Regions from separate parts of the Neobacillus sp. PS2-9 genome, predicted to be linked through region 2. Evidence: a T-box and tRNA genes for the amino acid it is inferred to sense, from the RefSeq annotation. Region 2 holds a T-box; the other holds one or more tRNA genes.

Region 1 (8,170 bases), 1.7 Mb from region 2:
GGGGCTGACGCCTGCCCGGTGCTGGAAGGTTAAGAGGAGGGGTTAGCCTTAAAAGCGAAGCTCTGAATCGAAGCCCCAGTAAACGGCGGCCGTAACTATAACGGTCCTAAGGTAGCGAAATTCCTTGTCGGGTAAGTTCCGACCCGCACGAAAGGCGTAACGATCTGGGCACTGTCTCAACGAGAGACTCGGTGAAATTATAGTACCTGTGAAGATGCAGGTTACCCGCGACAGGACGGAAAGACCCCGTGGAGCTTTACTGTAGCCTGATATTGAATTTTGGTACAGCTTGTACAGGATAGGTAGGAGCCTGAGAAGCCGGAGCGCTAGCTTCGGTGGAGGCGTCGGTGGGATACTACCCTGGCTGTATTGAAATTCTAACCCGCACCCCTTATCGGGGTGGGAGACAGTGTCAGGTGGGCAGTTTGACTGGGGCGGTCGCCTCCTAAAGAGTAACGGAGGCGCCCAAAGGTTCCCTCAGAATGGTTGGAAATCATTCGTAGAGTGTAAAGGCACAAGGGAGCTTGACTGCGAGACCTACAAGTCGAGCAGGGACGAAAGTCGGGCTTAGTGATCCGGTGGTTCCGCATGGAAGGGCCATCGCTCAACGGATAAAAGCTACCCCGGGGATAACAGGCTTATCTCCCCCAAGAGTCCACATCGACGGGGAGGTTTGGCACCTCGATGTCGGCTCATCGCATCCTGGGGCTGTAGTCGGTCCCAAGGGTTGGGCTGTTCGCCCATTAAAGCGGTACGCGAGCTGGGTTCAGAACGTCGTGAGACAGTTCGGTCCCTATCCGTCGTGGGCGCAGGAAATTTGAGAGGAGCTGTCCTTAGTACGAGAGGACCGGGATGGACGCACCGCTGGTGTACCAGTTGTCTTGCCAAAGGCATCGCTGGGTAGCTATGTGCGGACGGGATAAGTGCTGAAAGCATCTAAGCATGAAGCCCCCCTCAAGATGAGATTTCCCATAGCGTCAAGCTAGTAAGAACCCTGAAAGATGATCAGGTTGATAGGTCAGAGGTGGAAGCGTGGTAACATGTGGAGCTGACTGATACTAATCGTTCGAGGACTTAACCAATTTTTAAAGCGAACTCGTTTTTTACAAACACTTCTTCTGCATTATCTAGTTTTGAGAGAACGATCTCTCTAACAAAATAGTCTGGTAACTATGGCGAGAAGGTCACACCCGTTCCCATACCGAACACGGAAGTTAAGCTTCTCAGCGCCGATGGTAGTTGGGACGAAAGTCCCTGTGAGAGTAGGACGTTGCCAGGCTATATATTTATGGAGGATTAGCTCAGCTGGGAGAGCATCTGCCTTACAAGCAGAGGGTCGGCGGTTCGATCCCGTCATCCTCCACCATATATATTTTTAATATTTACGCCGATGTAATTCTAATGCTAGAGTAAGAAAGCGTGAACAATCTAATAATCATTCTAAACCTATGCCGGGGTAGCTCAATTGGTAGAGCACGATCGAATAAGCTTCCTGAATTAACTTCAGCATACTGACCGAGCTGCAACTTGCATAAGCTTTCTGAGGTCAGGATGACGATTATAAAGACAGCGTGAACAATCTAATATTTATTTTATACCTATGCCGGGGTAGCTCAATTGGTAGAGCAACTGACTTGTAATCAGTAGGTTGGGGGTTCAAGTCCTCTCGCCGGCACCATCCTTTTTTGATTTTACAAATGCGGGTGTGGCGGAATTGGCAGACGCACCAGACTTAGGATCTGGCGCCGCAAGGCGTGGGGGTTCGACTCCCTTCACCCGCACCATTTCATTTTTATATGCGGAAGTAGTTCAGTGGTAGAACACCACCTTGCCAAGGTGGGGGTCGCGGGTTCGAATCCCGTCTTCCGCTCCATAAGTGCCGGGGTGGCGGAACTGGCAGACGCACAGGACTTAAAATCCTGCGGTAGGTGACTACCGTACCGGTTCGATTCCGGTCCTCGGCACCACTTATTTTTACGGGAAGTAGCTCAGCTTGGTAGAGCACTTGGTTTGGGACCAAGGGGTCGCAGGTTCGAATCCTGTCTTCCCGACCATTCATATTTTGGGGCCTTAGCTCAGCTGGGAGAGCGCCTGCTTTGCACGCAGGAGGTCAGCGGTTCGATCCCGCTAGGCTCCACTTTAATTATATAACTGATTTGGCGGTGTAGCTCAGCTGGCTAGAGCGTACGGTTCATACCCGTAAGGTCGGGGGTTCGATCCCCTCCGCCGCTATTAAAATACTTATATAATTTTTTTTATAAAAATGGAGGAATACCCAAGTTTGGCTGAAGGGATCGGTCTTGAAAACCGACAGGCGGGTTAAACCGCGCGGGGGTTCGAATCCCTCTTCCTCCGCCATTTTTTCTAATATTAATATGTGGAGGGGTAGCGAAGTGGCTAAACGCGGCGGACTGTAAATCCGCTCCCTCCGGGTTCGGCGGTTCGAATCCGTCCCCCTCCACCATTTTAGGGGTATAGTTTAAAGGTAGAACGAAGGTCTCCAAAACCTTTGGTGTGGGTTCAATTCCTACTACCCCTGTCAATATTACTTATGTAAATTCCAAGTTTGTACTTTGGAATTTTTTTATTTTGGCTGTGTTAAAGAGTATTGTTGATTTGTTTACCCTGTTTCTTTCAATAAAAAATCCGATTTCTTCGATGGAGACAGGTTCTACTTCTACTTTTTTAAAAAAAAGTCCGATAACGTCGATGTAGACGGGCTCCACTTCTACTTTTTTCAATAGGCTGTGTTAAAGAATATTGTTGATTTGTTTACCCTTTTGATTGGAGCGGAAGGCACGAAGACTCCTGTGGGAGTACGGATCAGGGGAGACCCCACATAAGCTTTTCACCGAGGAAGCTCGCCGAAACGCCCACGTACCGCTCGCGCCTGGAGCGGAAATCAACAGTCAAATTTAACACAGCCTTTATTTTAGAAGACTTTCAACTTATTAGTTGAAGGTCTTTTTCTTTTATTAAGAGAAACGAATGTTCCTAAAAAATGATACTCACTTAATTCTTTTTCAGATGAAGGTGCAGTTCTATCCACAATGACTAAATTGTTTCATTTTATTTAACTATTTTGGGAAACCTATTTTGCATGCAGACACATAGATGGAAGGGGTAGTTCGATGCCAGAGCTTCCAGAGATGGAAACGTATAAGATCCTTTTAAATCAAAAAATAGTTGGTCAAGTAATTTCAGATATTCAAATTAATAGAGAAAAATCCGTTAACCTTAATCCAGAGCTTTTTAAAAGAACAGTTCTTCATCAAAAAGTAACTAATGTTCAAAGGAGAGGAAAGCACCTACTTTTCCATCTCCAAAATGGTCATGTGATGCTGTTGCATTTAATGTTAGGGGGATGGATGTTCTACGGACTTGAGTCGGAAAAACCAAAACGAACCATCCAAGTCCAAATCTCTTTTGGAGAAAATCATCTTTACTTTATCGGTCTTCGACTGGGATATCTTCACCTATATAGTCATCAAGAAGCGGAGGAGAAACTCACCGATTTAGGACCTGAACCATTGACTAATGATTTCACTTTAAATCATTTTCTAGAAATGATTCGTCATAAGCATGGACGATTAAAGACCACTTTACTTGATCAAGAGTTTATTGCTGGGATCGGTAATTGCTATTCAGCAGAAATTTGTTTCCATGCTGGAATTTTGCCTATGAAAGACATTGATCAAATTGAGGAATCAAAAAGGAACATGCTATATCATTCAATGAAGGCAGTCCTTCATGACGGAATAAAGTACGGTGGTTATATGGAAAATCCTTTATTTAAGGGCGATACCTTAACGGGGGGAATAAATGGTAGATGTCAAGTTTATGACAGGGAAGGCAAAAACTGCAATCGTTGCGGGGCCATTATCATAAATGAAATGGTTTCTTCTAGAAAGACATTTTACTGTCCTAATTGTCAAACGTAAACTAAGACCTGCTACAGTAGCGGGTTTTTATTTTTGTCAAAAAAAAGTGAAAGTAATTGTTTCGTATTTTACACAAATGTAATATACTATATACAAATAAGTATAGCACATTTATAATTAAGCTAACGAATATAACATATTTATTATGAATAAGGGGGTGGTAATGATTAAACTAACTAAACGACAGGATGAAATCCTACAGATTGTGAAACAAAATGGACCAATTACAGGAAAAGAAATTGCAGAAAAGCTTTCGTTAACACGGGCAGCTTTAAGACCAGATCTTGCCATCTTAACAATGTCAGGAAACTTGGATGCCAGACCGCGAGTGGGGTATTACTTTAATGACAATTTTGAAGTAAAACAGCAGGCAAAAAAGTTTATTCACCAAAAAGTAAATGATTATAAGGCGCATCCAATTGTAGTCGAAAAATCAACCTCCGTTTACGATGCTATTGTTCAGTTGTTTTTAGAAGATGTAGGTACACTTTATGCAGTTGATTCTGAAGGGCTTCTAGCGGGAGTGATATCAAGGAAAGATTTATTAAGAGCTTCACTTGGCAATAAGAATCTAAATGACTTACCAGTAAGTGTCATTATGACTAGAATGCCTAATATCATCACCATCGAACCAGAGGAAACACTGTTAGAAGCCGCCAAAAAAATGATTCACAATCACATTGATTCTCTACCAGTAGTGAAGGTAGAAGACCAACTGAAAAATACATATTTGCTTGTGGGAAGAATCACAAAAACCACGATTACAAGGGCATATCTAGAAATTATGGAAGAAAAAACAGACTAAGAGGAGTGGCTGTTATTTTGGTACAGAAAGAAGTGGTTTATGTAGTTTCTGACTCAGTGGGGGAAACAGCTGAGTTTGTAGTAAAAGCAGTCGCAACACAATTTAATGGAGGTCATGTGGACATTCGCAGAAGTTCATATGTAGAGGACTTTGAAGATATTGAAGATGTCCTTTTACTAGCGAAAAGAGGCAACTCCATCATTGCATATACGATTGTTGTTCCTACTTTAAAACTATATTTAGATAGCAGAGCCTTAGAAGAGGGTATATTAGCAGTAGATTTGCTTGGTCCATTAATGAATGCGTTCGTAACTAGATTTAATAAGCAACCGCATCATCAACCAGGTTTGATGAGAAAGCTGGATGAAGAATATTTCCGAAAAATTGAAGCTATTGAGTTCGCTGTGAAATATGACGATGGGCGTGACCCAAGAGGAATTACAAAGGCTGATATTGTTTTAGTCGGTGTATCTCGAACATCAAAAACACCATTATCTATGTACCTAGCACATCAGCGCTTTAAAGTGGCCAATGTTCCATTAGTCCCGGAAGTGCAGCCACCAGATGAATTATTTCAAATCCCTAGAAAAAATTGTATTGGATTAATCATTTCACCAAATAAATTAAACGAAATTCGGACAGAACGTCTGAAGGCTTTAGGGTTAGCTTCACAAGCAAATTACGCAAGCTTTGAGAGAATATTAGAGGAACTCGACCATGCTGAAAAAATTATGAAACGTGTAGGCTGTCCCGTTATTGATGTATCTAATAAGGCTGTGGAAGAAACGGCAGGCTTAATATTAGAAGTGTTAAAAAAAGAGAGGAGCTTTTAATAATGGACAAATTCGTTTATTTATTTCATGAAGGAAATGGCAATATGAAAGAATTGCTAGGAGGCAAGGGAGCCAATCTAGCTGAAATGACTAGAATTGGATTACCTGTTCCATACGGTTTTACCATTACGACACAGGCTTGCAATGCATACTATGAAGCTAGTAAAACCATTCCTACAATTGTAGAAAAACAAACGCTAGAAGCACTTGTCCGCTTAGAAGAGAAAATGGGTAAAAAATTAGGCGACCCTGAAAACCCTCTCCTTGTTTCAGTACGTTCAGGTTCCGTTTTTTCCATGCCAGGTATGATGGATACCATTTTAAACTTAGGAATGAATGATGAAACGGTTGTTGGTATGGCGAAGTTGACGAATAATCCTCGTTTTGCCTATGATTCATACAGAAGATTCATCCAAATGTTCAGTAACGTAGTCCTTGAGATTGATACCTATTACTTTGAACAATTATTAGAAGAAACACGTGAGCAAAAGGGATACTCCACTGATCCAGAGTTAACTGCAGAAGACTGGCAAGAGGTAATCAAGGGGTATAAAGGAATTGTTAAAAAGCATACAAGAAAAGACTTCCCACAGGAACCCAAAGAACAATTGTTTCTTGCAATTAATGCCGTCTTTAATTCTTGGAATAATCAACGTGCAATTGTTTATCGCCGTTTAAATAAAATACCGGATCATTTAGGAACTGCTGTTAATATTCAAAGCATGGTGTTCGGAAATATGGGGAACGATTCTGGAACAGGTGTGGCGTTTACAAGAAATCCATCTACTGGGGAACATCTTCTCTACGGCGAGTACTTAATCAATGCTCAAGGCGAAGATGTGGTTGCCGGAATCCGTACACCTCAGGCAATCGCTACATTAGAGGATGAAATGCCAGGTGTATATAAACAATTTGCTGAAACGTGCAAACGGTTGGAACAACACTATCAAGAAATGCAGGATATTGAATTCACCGTGGAACGCGGTAAGCTGTTCATCTTGCAAACACGTAATGGGAAGCGTACGGCACAAGCTGCGATTCGCATTGCCGTTGAAATGGTAGAAGAAGGAATCATCAACAAAAAGACAGCTCTTTTACGTGTCGATCCTGATCAATTAAACCAATTGCTCCACCGGCGTATTGATGATGCGTTTGAGAAACAAATTTTGGCAAAAGGTCTCCCAGCTTCACCTGGTGCTGCAACAGGTCAAGTAGTCTTTGATGCGGATGAAGCAGAACAATTAGGAAATGATGGCAAGAAGGTGATTCTGGTACGTCCAGAAACTACACCTGATGATATCCATGGTATTGTGGCCTCCCAAGCAATATTAACAAGCCGGGGTGGAATGACTAGCCACGCTGCTGTTGTAGCACGAGGGATGGGGAAAGCCTGCATTTGTGGATGTGAAGCCTTAAAGATTGATTTAAAGGCGAAACAGTTCACAATTGGTAGTACCCTCGTTAATTATGGAGATATTATTACCATTGATGGTTCGACTGGTGAAATTATGCTTGGTGAAATTCCAATGATTGATCCTGAACTTTCAGATGAGTTCCAGCTATTACTTGCATGGGCCGACCAAGAGCGGAAAATTGGTGTCCGAGCAAATGCTGATAACCCTGAAGATGCGAAGAAAGCATTTGAATTTGGGGCAGGCGGAATTGGCTTATGCCGCACGGAACATATGTTTATGGATTTAAAACGTATTCCGATAGTACAAAAAATGATTCTTGCTGATAATTATGGGGAGAGAATGGAAGCCTTGAACCAGCTGCTACCAATGCAGCAAAGTGATTTTGAAGGGATTTTTGAAGCAATGCAAGGGTTCCCTGTGACTATTCGTTTACTTGACCCGCCGCTTCATGAATTTTTACCAGATAAAGAGGAACTGTTAGTAGAAGTGACTAAGCTTCAACTGACTGACCCTCAATCTGTGGAATTAAAGCAAAAAGAAAAATTACTTAAAAAAATTCGTCAGTTAGATGAATTTAACCCAATGCTTGGTCACCGTGGCTGCCGTCTTGGAATGATCTATCCAGAAATTTACGAAATGCAGGCAAAAGCTATTTTCTACGCAGCAGCAGCACTTGCAGAAAAGGGAATGGTAGTTGAGCCAGAGATCATGATTCCTTTAGTCGGTCATGTGAATGAGCTAAAACAAATGCGTAAGCTTGTGGTAGAAGCAGCATTACGTATCCAAGAAGAGACAGGGAAGAATTTCGAATATACCATCGGAACAATGATTGAGATTCCACGTGCAGCATTAACTGCAGACCAAATAGCAGAGGAAGCTGATTTCTTCTCGTTTGGTACAAACGACTTAACACAAACAACCTTCGGCTATAGCAGAGATGATGCGGAAGGAAAATTCCTTCAGGCCTATATCGAAAATAAAGTCCTACCAGAAAATCCTTTCGCTGTTCTTGACCAAGATGGAGTAGGTAAGCTAGTTGAAATGGGAGTGAAGCTAGGTCGTTCAACAAAACCTTCATTAAAAACAGGAATTTGCGGCGAACATGGAGGCGAAAAGAGCTCGATTGATTTCTGCTACCGAACAGGTTTAGATTATGTGAGCTGTTCTCCATACCGT
Region 2 (15,500 bases):
TCGGAGATTATTTCTTTCCCATATTCTTGTACACGATGAATGGTTATCTGTGTTTCATATCCATATTCGAGTAAAATACTTAGAATGTCATCAATTTGATCTTCTTCAAACACATCTTCAGGAAATTCTGTATATAAATAGTACTTACCTTCAAAATGATAAAGTTTAGTCACTAAATCATCTAACCCTGGACGGCTTGAAAGCATAATAATATCTTCAAAATCTTTAAAAACGAGAAGAAATTCTAGAGTCTCTTCCTCTAAGAGGATCTCTTCTTCCTCTAAATGTTGTGGATTGAAATGTTGGTCTAAAAGTTCTTCAATTTTTTCATCCACCGGAATATCTTTCATTTTATCACTAGGAAGTGGGAGCTCGAACTTTTGCCCATCTTTAGAAAGCTGTGCTTTAGTAACCAGAACCTCTAACCCCTTCTCTAGAGCCTGAACCTGTATCCAAAGCGGACCTTCAACCACAAATTCTTCTTCGCCATGCACTTCATCCATCATTTCCCAAAAGAGTTCTTCACTTCGTTCACGATTGTACCATATTTCTTCACGGTCAAATCCTCTTTCCTCAATATCTCCATAGGAAATGTAAAATTTAACAGTATTTTCGTTAATACGTTCAATCTCCACCATAACCTCTCCCTTCCGTTTACCATATTGAAGGGACAAAATACCCCCAAGCAGATAATTCATCCTATTTGCCTTCATAAAAAAGGAAATATTCTTGTACTTTCATTTTATGACAAAAGCACTAATATGGGAAATAAAAAAGGTTAAAAACTAAAAAACCATTATAATGCCTATCGTTATTATTATGATAGTTTATTTATTGTAGCAAAATGCCTCTAAAAGAACAAATTTTTTGGATTAAATACAAAAAAGACCTCCTAATTATGAAGGTCTTATGATTTAATTAACCATCCGCTGCGCTTCCCTTAGTTGGAATGTACGCACTTTTCTTGGAAGAAACCGTCTAATTTCATCTTCGTTATATCCAACCTGTAACCGTTTTTCATCAATAATTATAGGTCGACGTAACAAGCCTGGATTTTCTTTAATTAATCCAAACAAATCCTGAAGCGGCATTGAATCTAAGTTGACATTCAATTTTTGGAATGTCTTTGATCTGGTTGAAATAATTTCGTCTGTCCCATCTTCCGTCATACGAAGAATTGCTTTAATCTCCTCCATGGATAGGGGCTCAGAGAATATATTTCTTTCAGAGTATGGAATCTCATGCTCTTCTAACCATGATTTTGCTTTACGACATGATGTACAACTTGGTGAAGTGTATAGTGTTACCATCCTAATTCACACTCCTCTATTATTTACGGATGTAATACTCTTATCAATATATAGAAATAAAACTATTTTTAACTTAAATTTTATAATTGTAACACAGTTGTAATTAAAATGATTATAAATAAGGAATTTCTATAATTATTATACACCACTGATACTAAAAAAGGTATCCCTTTTTCCAAATATTATAGAAAGGAAAGAAATACATGACTCATATTATATTAGACGAATGATGTGAAGAAAAGTTTCAATAAATTTACGATTTTACATTTAAATTTACCCAATCCATTTATTTTCTATGTAATAATATTCGTTTCTATTGTCCTTTTTTTTGTGGGTTTCTATGTATAATATCGAATTTATCCTTTGCTAAACAATTTTTTTATGGTAACAATTATTTTATCAGGGTTATATTCTCAATTAAGGAATGGAAATGAAAACGCATTCATTTTTTTCATAATCTTTGTCTGATTTCAGCATTTACTCTTTCAATAAAGCCTAAGTTCTTTTAAAATAAGGTATAGGGGATATTTACAAAGGTTGACCATTATTTTGATTTATAAAAATGGAGGGATTTTTATCATGGCTGGATACATAACAGATCTAACAATGGTTGCTTTATTAATTGTCGGAATCACTGCCTTAATGGGTGTTATTACAAATGGTATTGGTGAAAAAGTGTTCGGTGGCAAAAACCGTAGTGAATATGTAGACGAAAGTGCAAAATACCAAACAGGCTGGAAGGCTGTTGGGGGAAAAAGAAAATAATTAGAAAAGCGTAAGTGCCTTGTTCAGCCCCGACAGGCAAATGTTCTTTGACTTTTATTGCCGAAGGTTATTTGACCCGAGGGGCTAGGCACTGGAGCTGGACAGTTCTCGAAGTCGAATTTTAAACTTTTTAAATTATATTATAAGGAAAAAACGATCTCAACTAGCGAGATCGTTTTTTTTTAATGCTTAGATTGTGCCTGATATTGTTTGAACTCTTTTTCTGAGCATAAAACAAAATGACCTGGGGTAACTTCTCTAAATTCAACTGCTTCGTTACCATCATAATTATGGGAAGCTGGATCATATGATTTACGCTTTCTAGTCCGCTCACTGATTGGATCTGGAGCAGGAATTGCTGACAATAATGATTGAGTATATGGGTGAAGAGGATTTTTATAAAGCTCTTCTGCCGGTGCAAGCTCAACCATCTTACCGAAGTACATTACACCAATACGATCACTAATGTATTTAACCATTGAAAGGTCATGTGCGATAAAAAGGTAGGTTAGACCTTTCTCTTTTTGCAATTTCTTCATAAGATTTACAACCTGTGCCTGAATGGAAACATCCAACGCTGAAATAGGCTCGTCTGCAATGATGAATTCCGGTTGAACCGCAAGTGCTCTCGCGATACCTATCCTTTGACGTTGACCGCCACTAAACTCATGTGGATAACGATTGGCATGTTCTCTATTCAAACCAACTGTTTCTAATAGCTTATATACCTGTTCCATACGATCTTGCTTTGATGTTGCCAAACCGTGAATATCAATTCCCTCGGCAATAACATCAGCAATTTTCAATCTCGGATTAAGAGATGCATATGGATCTTGGAAAATCATTTGCATCTTACGGTTAAAGTCTTTTAATTGTTTTTTAGACTTTTTCCCATGAACGTTAACACCGTCATATAAGACTTCTCCACCTGTTGCATCGTATAGGCGGATAATCGTACGCCCAGTAGTAGACTTACCACAACCAGACTCACCAACTAGTCCCATAACTTCCCCTTTGTAAATATCAAATGAGACGTTATCAACGGCTTTTACTTCGTTCGCTTTACCTTCGTTAAAATACTGCTTTAAATTTTTAATTTCAAGTAATTTATCTTGAGCCATTTAGTTTCCCTCCTTTTTTCCAGGGAATTGCCCAGTGGTCACTTTTTCTAATGTAGCCACACCTGCATTACCAACATATTGATTCTGACGTCTCTTAACAGCTTCCGGTGGTTCAACCTTTGGTGCATCCGGATGTAATAACCACGTAGCAGCATAGTGTGTATCAGAAACTTTAAAAAATGGTGGTTCTTGCTCTAGGTCAATCTTCATTACAAATGGGTTACGTGGTGCGAACGCATCACCCTTTGGTGGATCTAATAAATCTGGAGGTGTTCCCGGAATAGAGAATAACTCCTCGTCATGTGTATCCATGTCCGGCATAGAACTAATTAATCCCCAAGTATATGGATGTTGTGGATTATAAAAAATTTCATCAGCCGTTCCAATTTCAACAATTTTCCCACCATACATAACAGCAACACGATCAGCCACATTTGCAACAACACCAAGATCATGTGTTATGAAAATAATGGATGTGTCGATTTTCTTTTGTAAATCTTTCATTAATTCAAGAATTTGCGCCTGAATTGTTACGTCCAACGCAGTTGTTGGTTCATCGGCAATAAGAACTTTTGGATTACACGCCAGTGCAATTGCAATAACAACACGTTGTCTCATACCACCTGAGAATTGGTGTGGGTATTGGTTTATGCGAATTTCAGGTTTAGGAATACCAACGAGCTTCAATAAATCAAGTGCTCTTTCTTTTGCAGCATGCTTACTCATATTTTGATGTTTAATTAGCGGTTCCATTATTTGGTTGCCAATTTTCATAGTTGGATTTAAAGAAGTCATAGGATCCTGGAAAATCATTGAAATATCTTTTCCGCGAATTTTTTGCATCTCTCTATCTTTAAGCTTTGTTAAATCTTTTCCGTCAAAAAGGATTTCACCGCTTTTTATCTCTGAATTGTGTTCAGGAAGTAGACGCATTATTGACTTAGTTGTTACTGATTTTCCAGAACCTGATTCACCAACGATTGCAAGAGTTTCACCTTTAAGAAGGTCGAAACTCACACCACGAATCGCTTGAACTTCACCAGAAAATGTATGGAATGAGATATTTAAATCTTTAACTTGTAATATTTTCTCCATTCAGTTCACCCGCCTTTTAATCACGCATTTTTGGATCAAGAGCATCACGTAATCCATCAGCTACTAAGTTAAAGCATACCATAATCAAAGCAATCATAATGGAAGGAATGATCATTTGATATGGGAATGCAATCATTGCTTTATATCCTTCATTTACCAATGTTCCTAGCGATGCATTTGGCTCCTGGAGACCTAATCCAATAAAGCTTAAGAAAGCTTCAAAGAAAATCGCATTAGGAATAGAGAACATGGTGTTAATGATTATGACACCAAACATATTTGGAATCATGTGTTTAAAAATAATTGAGCTATCTGATGCTCCAAGTGTTTTAGCTGCTAAAACAAATTCCTGGCCCTTAAATTTTAATACCTGTGCACGCACTACTCGGGCCATACTAGTCCAACCAGTGATTGTTAAGGCAATAATAATCGGGATGATACCAGGCTTTAGAACAAGAATCATTAATACAACGACAATCAGGTTAGGTATACCAACGATAACCTCAATAATCCTCTGCATAAATCCATCGACTTTACCACCTAAATATCCAGAAACCGCACCGTAGGTCACACCAATCAACATATCAATTAATGCCGCCATAAAAGCAATGAAAAGGGAAACTTGTGTACCTTTCCAGACACGTGCAAAAAGATCACGACCTAAATTGTCTGTACCAAACCAATAATAAGCATCGACTTTACGTACTTCATATGCGTTATATTCTGTTCCGTCTCTGCGCGTTAATGTTCCATCAAATGGCAGCCAGTGAACATTTTCTATACCTTGTATCCGCGGTGGAAGGTTATTATGTTTAGTTGTTTGTGTATCGTAAGCATATGGCGTTATTAGAGGACCAATGAACGCCATTAAAATTAATATGACAAGGACAACTAAACTGATAACCGCACCTCTATTTTTACGGACACGCATCCAAGAATCCTGCCAAAAACTCAAACTTGGCTTAGAAATCTTTTCACTTTTTGATGGGTCTACATGAGCAGGAGCAAACATATCCTTTGAGATGATCATTTCTTTATTGCTCATTTAGTTTTCCCCCCCGAAATACGAATACGTGGGTCGATAATTCCGTAAAGAATATCAACGACTAATATAATAACTACGAATAGAACGGCAAATAAAATATTTGTACCCATAATTACTGGATAATCATTTACACTGATCGATTTAACAAACTGTTCACCTAAGCCAGGAATACCAAAGATTCTTTCAATAACTAGTGAACCAGTCATTAAACCTACAGCCAATGGTCCCAAAACGGTAACAACAGGGATTAATGCATTTCTAAGAGCATGCTTTACACTAATTTGCCAAAAGCTTGCCCCTTTTGCTTTAGCAAGTGTAATATAGTCAGACCCTAGCACTTCAATCATTTCAGTACGCATAAACCGCGCTGCGATTGAAATAGGGAACATTGCTAACGCTATAGTCGGAAGGATCGTATACTCTGGTCCTCTCCAAAACATTACTGGTAACCATCCTAGTTTAACTGCAACGTAATACTGAAGCAGTCCAGCAAAAATAAATGATGGAACAGATTTACCTACTACAGCAATAAAAGTAGAACCATAATCCATCCAGGTATTTTGCTTCAATGCAGCAACTACACCTAGGAAAATTCCAATTAATGCACCAAAAATCATGGCTTCCAATCCAAGTGTTGCGGATGGTCCAATACGATTAGCGAGAAGTTCTGTTACAGGGGTATTATCAAATTGAAAGGAAACTCCTAGATCACCTTTTACCATTGCACCTAAATACTTAAAAAACTGAACAGGCACGGGGTCATTTAACCCATATTTCTCTAGCAAAAGGGTACGCTGGAATTCTGAGAGTTTTTCAAAGTTATTAAATGGACTTCCAGGAATTAATTTCATGAGGAAAAAAGTAATTGATATAACAATGAAAAGTGTAATTAACATATAAATCACACGTTGCACGAGATATTTTGCCATGCCTACACCTCCTAATTGATGAAATCTTCAACATTTTTCGACAATTCTCATACAGGTAAAAAGAGAGTATATTGATGAAATATACTCTCTTCCTATTTGATTAGTATAGTTACTATTTTGTGATTTTAATCCACTGGTAACTATAATCTGCACCAAATGCATGGTGAGCAAAACCTTTAACTTTTGGATTAATTAACAAGTTAACAGAACGTTGGTAAAGTGGTGCAATTGCTGCATCATCTTCTAACAAGATTTTTTCTGCATCTTGTAATGCTTTCCAGCGCTCTTGTGGCTTATCAACTAAATCTTCACTTGCAGCTTTGATCAACTTATCAAATTCTGGATTTGAGTAATCCATATGTTGTTGTTCTCCGCCAGTAATCCAAAGATCCATGTATGTCATTGGGTCAGCATAGTCTGGTCCCCAACCACCCATTAATAAATCATATTCAAATTTATTTTCACGAGCGATACGGATTTTGAACGGTACGCTTTCAATTGTAAGCTTTAATCCAGGAAGATTTTTCTCTAACTGGTCTTTAATGAATGCATCTGTAGTTTTAGCAGTTTCAGTGTCTTGACCAACATAAGTGAACTTCACTTCTTTAACACCTAGTTCAGCTAAACCTTTATCCCAATATTTCTTAGCTTCTTCTTTGTTTGTCTTAGACCATTGGCCAGCCGTATCACGGAAGTCTTTTCCATCTAAGAAAGCAAAACCTTTTGGTACTAAGAAATCAGCTTCGATAGAACCGTTTGCTAATACATCGTCAACTAATGCCTTTTTGTCCACAGACAATGCAATCGCTTTACGGATGTTTTTGTTTTTCAAAGCAGGGTTCTTTTCGTTCATTTTTAACCACCAGATTGATGGCTCTTGGTAACGTAATAATTCATCTGATCCTTCATATTGTGAAAGGATTGCAGCTTGTGCAAGCTTTGGTGTAATGTCAGTTTCACCAGCAGTAAATGCATTAGCAGATGCTTGTGGGTCTTTTGACACGTTGAAGTTGATTTTTGTTAAAGTAACGTCTTTAGCATTTGTATAAGTTTCGTTCTTTTCTAATACCCACTCAGTAGCAGTTGGGCCATCCCACTTAGTCATTTTGAAAGGACCATTGTAAAGTAAGTGAGAAGCATCTTTCGCATAGTCAGCGCCTTGTGCTTCAACAAACTTTTGGTTTTGTGGGTAGAATAATTGGAAAGTGATATAAGACTCGATGTAAGGTAATGCTCTTACTAGAGTAATTTCCACTGTATAATCATCTAGAGCTTTAATTCCAAGATCTTCAAGCTTTGCTTTACCTTCAGAAATTTCAGTTGCATTTTTGATTTTGCCCATCATGAAGTATGGACCATAAGGTGAAGCAGTTTCTGGATTGATTGCACGTTGCCATGCGTATACAAAATCATGAGCAGTTACAGGGTCACCATTTGACCATTTTGCATCTTGTCTTAATTTAATAGTTAAGACTGTTTTGTCGTCGTTGTATTTTGGCATACCATCAGCTACACCTGGAACAACCTTTTGGTCTGCATCTAAACGATATAAACCTTCGTTAGTAGCGTTTAACATTGTAAAGCCCATTACGTCCTCAGCCATTACACTGTCCATCGTTGGGATCTCAGCAGATTCTAAAACGTTAAGAACTTGCTCATCCGCTAATTTCTCTTCAGATCCAGCATTATTTTTGCCTTCATTTTTGGTTTTGCCTTCGTTTTTATCACCGCCGCCTGAACATGCTGCTAGGAACATGCTAAGTACTAGTGATAAAACTAAAAGTAGTGAAAGTTTTGATTTCTTCACTTGTAGACCTCCCTTTTCTATTATTCTGAAAAATTACTACATTCTCTATTATACATATTTTGAATTAATTGTACATTATTTTTTATAATTTAATTTACAAGTTAGAAACAATTTTTACGTAATCATTACAAATAGCTATGATATAATTTAGACTTATACAGATTTTCATGTATAATATTCGGTAGTTTCCCTTATTAAATCAATGATTTGGAGGTAATCTAGTGAATCCTAGATTTAAGAAGAAATTTGTTGTTCTTGGACTAACACAGTTGTTAATAGTAATAATTTCCTTCATTTCCAATATGGAAATTTCCTTACTTAGCTATATCAATATATCTTTTTACATTTCCTCTCTACTTCTGTTAACATCGTTGCTTCTCTACACGATTCATTCCGGCTTTTACGATGTAATAGGTAAATCCTTTAATCTTGCTTTTTCAAGAGGAGAAAACAAGAGAAAGTTGGAGGAAATTCCAGCACTATCTGAGTTAATCACTATCGATCAGAAGCCCCTCCTTTTTTACGGATTGGTCAATGGATTACTCATGTTAGGAGCTCTTTGCCTCTATTATTATTTGCAGACTTGAAACTGGTTATGTTCTTCATTTATAATTAGCATAATCAAATATAAGATGTTTAGCGATGATAAAGATTAGTACGTATTTTCATTCGGTTAAGAGAGTTTGTGGCTGGTGAAAACAAACGCGAAAAAATACGGAATGGACTTTTGAGCTTCTATCTGAACCTTCTATTTAGGAAAATAGAAGTAGTAGGAATAGACGTGATCCTTGCGTTAGTAGGACTCCAAAAGGCGACCAGCTATTTTGGAACTGAGTGACTCATATGAGTAATTTAGGGTGGTACCGCGAACCATTCGTCCCTATAGTATTAGGGATGAATGGTTTTTTTTATATAACTTTTAGGAGGATTAATAATGAAAACGATTTTTTCTGGTATTCAGCCGAGTGGTACAATAACACTTGGGAACTATATAGGGGCTATGATGCAATTTGTCGAGTTGCAACATGAATATAATTGCTACTTTTGCATCGTAGACCAGCATGCCATAACAGTTCCCCAAGATCCTGTAACACTCCGTAAAAATATTAGAAGCTTAGCTGCGCTATATATTGCTGTAGGGATTGATCCAAACAAGGCATCCTTATTTATCCAATCTGAGGTACCTGCACACGCTCAAGCAGGTTGGATGATGCAGTGTGTCTCTTATATTGGTGAATTGGAAAGAATGACACAATTTAAAGACAAATCAACAGGTAAAGAAGCTGTTTCAGCTAGTCTATTGACCTATCCACCTCTAATGGCTGCAGATATATTATTGTATAATACAGATCTTGTACCGGTCGGCGAAGACCAAAAGCAACATATGGAATTAACACGTGACTTGGCCGAAAGATTTAACAAAAAATACAATGATATCCTTACTGTACCGGAAATCAGTATTCCTAAGGTCGGCGCTCGAATTATGTCTCTCCAAGAGCCTACCAAAAAAATGAGTAAATCAGACCCAAATCAAAAGTCTTTTATTACTCCTTTAGATGACCCTAAACAGATCATTAAAAAAATAAAAAGCGCTGTTACAGACTCAGACGGAATTGTCAAATTTGATAAAGAAAATAAACCAGGTGTTTCCAATCTGCTTTCCATTTATTCAATTTTGGCTAAGAAACCTATTGCCGAAATTGAGGAAATGTATGTTGGTAAAGGATATGGAGATTTTAAAGGTGATTTAGCTGATGTAGTGGTTAATGTCTTTAAACCAATTCAAGAGAAATATTATAACTTAATGGAATCAAGCGAACTGGATGAAATTTTAGATCGTGGAGCTGAAAAGGCAAACCTTGTGGCAAACAAGACCCTTAAAAAGATGGAAAACGCCATGGGTCTTGGCCGAAAGAGAAAATAATATAAATTTTAAAAAACAAAAGCCTGAGCCCAAAAGGATTTATTCCTTTTGGATCAGGCTTTTAGTTTACTTTAGGACCATGTTCCATTTCCCAAAGCTTCTCGAAAAAGGGCTGTCCCTTAATTAAATTCTCACAAAAAGTTTCATGCCGTTTAGACCAGCCGTACTTTGCTTCCTCAAAGAGCTGTTCCCACGCTTCCTCAAAATTCAATTCTTGAATAGTCGAATATTTCTCAGGACACCATTCTGTAAACCAATACCTTACCTCTGCTTCATTATTTGATGAAAGTAATTGGTCAAGAGCCATGAACAATAGTTGCTTTAACTGACGTTCTTTTCTCGTCAATCCATTCATCAGTTCTGGTTCAGGTGAAAGAATATGAAAATCCTTTGTTTTCGGTTGTCCATAAAAATGGTATTTTTTAGCTTCATGCTGACTAATCATCTCGTAAACAAGCTGTTCCTGTCTTGGAATTAGTCTGCTTTTTCGAATAGGGATGGTATAGCCAATCGTATCTACGGCTAAAATCCCTGTCCCGTCTGTGACAACGAAACAATAATCAAGTTGAACTCTTTCATGGTTTTTTCTTAAATATGCTTTCTGATAAATGTCATCTAGGAGCTGTTGAGGTAATTCTGATAAATCATTCTCGATGTAGTTAAATAGAATCGGCTCGATTTTTAAAAGTGGTACTTGGTCCAACAATTCCACTCCATCATCCTTACGCCATTCATGAAAGTGGCATACATTATAACCGTTTTCTTCCCCTTCAAACCAATTTACCCAAACATCATGAAGATACAACATTTTACAACCCCTCACTTCAAAAACTGTTTGTCAATCAGTATGGGCAGACCTTAGTTAAATTATTCCTTAATATATATTTTGCACCAACTGTATTTATTAAATTTAATACTTGTCCCTTTAAATTATTCATATGTATATGGTGCGTCTCCTATATTTATGTTAGGAAATATATTGGTACATAACTTGGGCTCATAGAGTGCTTCTATGCGACCTTCTTCTCTTTCTTTAGCCACTTTGGGCCCATAGACCGCTTCTATGCGCCCTTCTTCTCTTTCTTTCAGCCAGTTTGGGCTCATAGACTGCTTCTATGCGCCCTTCTTCTCTTTCTTTCAGACACTTTGGGTTCATAGACCGCTTCTATGCGACCTTCTTCTCTTTCTTTCAGACAATTTGGGCTCATAGACTGCTTCTATGTGTAAATGACAAAACATTGCATAACAATGTACAAAAATGATTTTATGGAAATTAATTGAAGTTAGTGGGAAAGCGGAGAAACTTGACATGGAGCCTCTGTCTGGGGGCATGGCTTCCGAGCCAAGAAGCCAGCAGTATCAAGGGCTGGCTTTGCCACACAAGGCTATCATGCCCGCCTCTCCATGTAAAGTTGTGCTAGAGCTAAGGGAAAATGCCTGGGTCAATAAGCAATCATTTTTGTACATGCTTAAATTAGCATTTATATCTATGCGCCCTTCTTCTCTTTCTTTTAGCCACTTTGGGCTCATAGACTGCTTCTATGCGACCTTCTTCTCTTTCTTTCAGGCAGTTTGGGCTCATAGACCGCTTCTATTCGACCTTCTTCTCTTTCTTTCAGCCAGATTGGGCTCATAGACTGCTTCTATGCGACCTTCTTCTCTTTCTTTTAGCCACTTTGGGCTCATAGACCTCTTCTATGCGACCTTCTTCTCTTTCTTTCAGCCAGTTTGGGCTCATAGACTGCTTCTATGCGCCCTTCTTCTCTTTCTTTTAGCCACTTTGGGCTCATAGACTGCTTCTATGCGCCCTTCTTCTCCATAACAAAAAAATCTACCATGTCGTAATGGTAGATTTTATCTTCTTGATTTTGGATTAAAGGCGTCTTTTAAGCCTTCACCGATAAAGTTTATCGATAAAATAGTTGCAGTAATCGTTAAGGCAGGGGGCACCCAGATCCAAAGTTTAAACTGGAGTACATCTGGTTCATTTGCTGAATTTAACATATTCCCCCAGCTTGGAATTTCTTGAGGAACACCAAAGCCTAGAAAGCTTAAACCTGTCTCCGCAACTATCATTGTTGCAAATGTAATTGTCGCTTGAACAATAATGGTTGATAAGATATTGGGTAATAAATGTTTAACGATTATTTTAGCAGGAGAACAGCCAATTGAAATGGCAGCTACAATGTATTCATTTTCTTTTTCAGCAAGAATCTTACTTCGAACAATCCTCGCAATTCCACCCCAGCTTAATATGCTTATGGTCCCAATTAAAACCCATAACCCATTTACTTTTCCAAAAAGAATGGCATTTAGCACAATAACAAATACAAGAAAAGGAAAGTTTAAGATAAAATCTGTAAATCTCATTAGTATACTATCTACTGCACCACCAAAATAGCCTGAAATCGAGCCAATAATTGTCCCGAGGAATATGACAAAAAGTGTACAGCTTAGTCCTACTAATAATGAAATTCGTCCACCATATAGTAACCTGGTGAATACATCCCTACCTGCCTTGTCTGTGCCAAGCCAATGTTTACTCGATGGCTCTAAAGACATCTGACCAATATTAATCCTTGTAACATCAGCGGTTGTAATATATGGTGCAAGAAAAGAAATGATTGCCACAATGACTAAGAATACAAAGCTAATCATAGCCAGTTTGTTCTTTAAAAACTTTTTTCTAGCGATAGCCCACGGTGATAAACTTTTTTTCGGGGGTGCTGTACTAATATTAGGATTTTTCTGAGTTACAATTTCCATTTTTTCTCCCCCTAATCTAGCCTAATTCTCGGATCTACAACACCGTATAAAATGTCAGCTACAAGGTTGCCAACTAGTGTTAAGAAGGAGAATAACATTGTCAACGTCATTAAAACTGGGTAATCCCTGGTACCAACTGATTGTAAGAATAGTTGTCCAAGACCTGGATAAGTAAAAATTGTTTCAGTGATAATCGCTCCACTGATAATTGCAACTAAATCAAAACCTAAAAAAGTAATAAGTGGAATAATTGAGTTTCTTAAGATATGAACATTGTAAATTTTTCTCTCAGGCGTTCCCTTTGCTCGTGCAGTACGAACAAAATCTTTTCGGCTATTATCTATTATATCGTTACGTAAAAATTGTGTATAGCTTGCCGTACTTAATAGTCCTAGGACTACTGCAGGAAGAAATACATGATGTAGGCGGCTTAACCAATATTCCAGTGTCCCATCGGTAACACCTATGTCAACTGAACCATTTGAGGGAAACCAACTTAACGTAAAAGAAAAAAGGAAAATGGCAAATACCCCAGCAATAAACGACGGTATGGATAGACCTAAATAATTTAGACCTCCAATTAAATTATCCCCTAAAGTATATGGTTTTCTTCCGGCATATGAGCCCATAAAAAAGGCAAGAATATAAGTTATTAATATGGAGGTAAAACCTAGTAGCAATGTATTAGGTATACGTTCTCCGATTACTTCTGCTGCCGGTATTTTAAAACGAGCTGACTTACCAAAATCCCCTTGAACAAAATCTCCAATCCAACGTGCATATTGCTGTGGTAACGGGTCATTATAACCCAGCTTTTCCCGCATATCAGCAATATATTGTGGGTCGGTATTCCTTGGGTCGATTTCCCCGCTTAGGGAATCTCCTGGCATCAATTTTGCCAAGGAAAAAACAACGATCGAAATGAGGAATAACATCGGAATCATGCCCAGAATTCTACGAAATGCATACTTCAGCATGTGCATTCTCCTTGTCTTTAAACTATGTTACATACATGTTGTATGTATCCAAAGTGTTCAAATGGGAGGAGGGAAATTGGAAGCAGTATACTTCCTCCCTCATCCCACTGAACCCCTGGAATTATTCAATCCTATTAAGCAATTAACATAGTTTTTTACATGTTAATCTTTTTGTAATTATTGTTTAATCCACCATTCATTTGGACGGTTGTTACCAGAAACGTCGAACTTCACACCGTTAACGCGCTTGCTTACTGCCATTGTTTCTTCAAGCTCAGCAATTGGTAACACAGGAAGTTCCTTCATGAATAGTTTTTGCCATTGAACATAAAGGTCTTTACGCTTTTCGCTATCAGTTCCTACTACATTAATATCAAGTGCTTGGTCTAATAACTTATCACTATCAGCATTTACCCAACGAGGGTAGTTCCAAAGTGATTTTGTTCCCCAAAGTGGAGTTGGATCTGGATCAGCACCTGTTGACCAGCCGCCGAAGAATACTTCCATTGATTTATCTGCTTTTTCAAGCATGTCATAGTATAAGTTAGCATCAGTCATAGTTAACTTAGTTTTTAAACCTACTTCTTCCCAATATTGAGTTAACGCTTTTGCACGTGATTCGAATGTTGGGTTTGATGTTGCATAGTGACTGAAGTTTACAACAAATTTCTTACCGTTTGGATCTTCACGGAAGCCATCGCCATCAACATCTTTGTATCCAGCTTCGTCTAACAATTCTTTTGCTTTTTTCGGGTCGTATTTGTATTGTTCTAAATCTTTATTATCTGCAGCAATCCAGTGATTTGTTGGGATAGGACGGTTAACCGGTTTACCAACACCAAAGAAGAATGCCTTAACCCACTCTTCGCGATTAATTGCGTAGTACATTGCTTCACGAAGCTTTTTCTCTTGGTATTTTGGTTCATTCATGACGTTCTTCTCGCCATCCCAAGTACCTAATCTGAATCCAACATAATAGTAGCTAACACCTGGGTAAGTAATTGTATTTACATTGTCAAGTGCCCTTACTTGATCAATAATGCTTGGGTGGAATGATGTCATATCAAGTGTACCGTTTTTAAGTTCTCCCACAGATAGAGATGGGTCAATAACTTTTACAACAACCTTTTCAATATGTGGTTTACCACCGAAATAGTCATCAAAGCGTTCCATTTCTACTGATTCACCTGGAACCACTTTAGTCACTTTAAATGGTCCTAAGCCCACTGGCTTGGTACGTACTTGCTCAGAGCTCATCATATCTTTTACTGCAATACCTTTAAATGCAGTACGGTTCATTGGGTATGTCCAAAGGTTATCCAAGTTGTTTACACGCGCTTTATCAAAAGTAATTTGGATATGGTAATCATCAATTACTTTAATACCTTCAATTTTATCTGTTTTTCCATCATGGAAATCTTGTGCACCTACGATATTTCTAACGTTATCAAAACGTGGACCTTCATAGTCTTTGTTAGCAACAGTGTATAATGAGAATTCCCAGTCTTTTACTGATAACTCATCACCATTGTGCCATTTAACACCTTTTTTAATTTCAAAATCAAATACTTTATTATCTTCAGTTTTCCAAGAAGCAATATGTGGCTGTGCTTTCAATTGTGCATCGTAATCAATAAGGTTTTCATCAAAGAAATCAATTACATATTGGTCTGTTGCTGTTCCATAAAATGTGTAGTTAAATTTGCCTTCAGGAGCTGAATCAAGCGCGTATACTAATGTACCGCCATCCTGAGGTTTTTC

Evidence for each region. The T-box of region 2 lies ahead of trpS (tryptophan--tRNA ligase). A T-box ahead of a tRNA ligase gene usually reads a tRNA of that ligase, here a tRNA-Trp.
Region 1: it encodes a tRNA-Trp, which carries the amino acid that the T-box ahead of trpS (tryptophan--tRNA ligase) is inferred to sense. The anticodon was not compared.

Annotation. Positions count from the first base shown of each region.
Region 1 is NZ_CP133269.1:2,205,546-2,213,715, forward strand. Features, by position in the region: rRNA gene RCG25_RS11070 (23S ribosomal RNA) at 1-1,082, shown strand, start outside; rRNA gene rrf (5S ribosomal RNA) at 1,163-1,279, shown strand; tRNA gene RCG25_RS11080 (tRNA-Val) at 1,291-1,366, shown strand; tRNA gene RCG25_RS11085 (tRNA-Thr) at 1,603-1,678, shown strand; tRNA gene RCG25_RS11090 (tRNA-Leu) at 1,700-1,784, shown strand; tRNA gene RCG25_RS11095 (tRNA-Gly) at 1,799-1,873, shown strand; tRNA gene RCG25_RS11100 (tRNA-Leu) at 1,879-1,967, shown strand; tRNA gene RCG25_RS11105 (tRNA-Pro) at 1,978-2,054, shown strand; tRNA gene RCG25_RS11110 (tRNA-Ala) at 2,065-2,137, shown strand; tRNA gene RCG25_RS11115 (tRNA-Met) at 2,159-2,232, shown strand; tRNA gene RCG25_RS11120 (tRNA-Ser) at 2,266-2,358, shown strand; tRNA gene RCG25_RS11125 (tRNA-Tyr) at 2,380-2,464, shown strand; tRNA gene RCG25_RS11130 (tRNA-Trp) at 2,469-2,539, shown strand; gene mutM (DNA-formamidopyrimidine glycosylase) at 3,132-3,941, shown strand; gene RCG25_RS11140 (transcriptional regulator CcpN) at 4,105-4,746, shown strand; gene RCG25_RS11145 (pyruvate, water dikinase regulatory protein) at 4,764-5,579, shown strand; gene ppdK (pyruvate, phosphate dikinase) at 5,582-8,170, shown strand, end outside.
Region 2 is NZ_CP133269.1:3,934,154-3,949,653, forward strand. Features, by position in the region: gene mecA (adaptor protein MecA) at 1-635, opposite strand, end outside; gene spxA (transcriptional regulator SpxA) at 915-1,310, opposite strand; gene RCG25_RS19755 (hypothetical protein) at 1,890-2,075, shown strand; gene RCG25_RS19760 (ABC transporter ATP-binding protein) at 2,258-3,196, opposite strand; gene RCG25_RS19765 (ABC transporter ATP-binding protein) at 3,197-4,291, opposite strand; gene opp3C (oligopeptide ABC transporter permease) at 4,308-5,336, opposite strand; gene opp3b (oligopeptide ABC transporter permease) at 5,333-6,265, opposite strand; gene RCG25_RS19780 (peptide ABC transporter substrate-binding protein) at 6,378-8,072, opposite strand; gene RCG25_RS19785 (DUF3899 domain-containing protein) at 8,294-8,659, shown strand; T-box leader at 8,706-8,957, shown strand; gene trpS (tryptophan--tRNA ligase) at 9,007-9,996, shown strand; gene RCG25_RS19795 (YjbA family protein) at 10,058-10,804, opposite strand; gene opp4C (oligopeptide ABC transporter permease) at 11,851-12,762, opposite strand; gene opp4B (oligopeptide ABC transporter permease) at 12,774-13,739, opposite strand; gene opp4A (oligopeptide ABC transporter substrate-binding protein) at 13,917-15,500, opposite strand, start outside.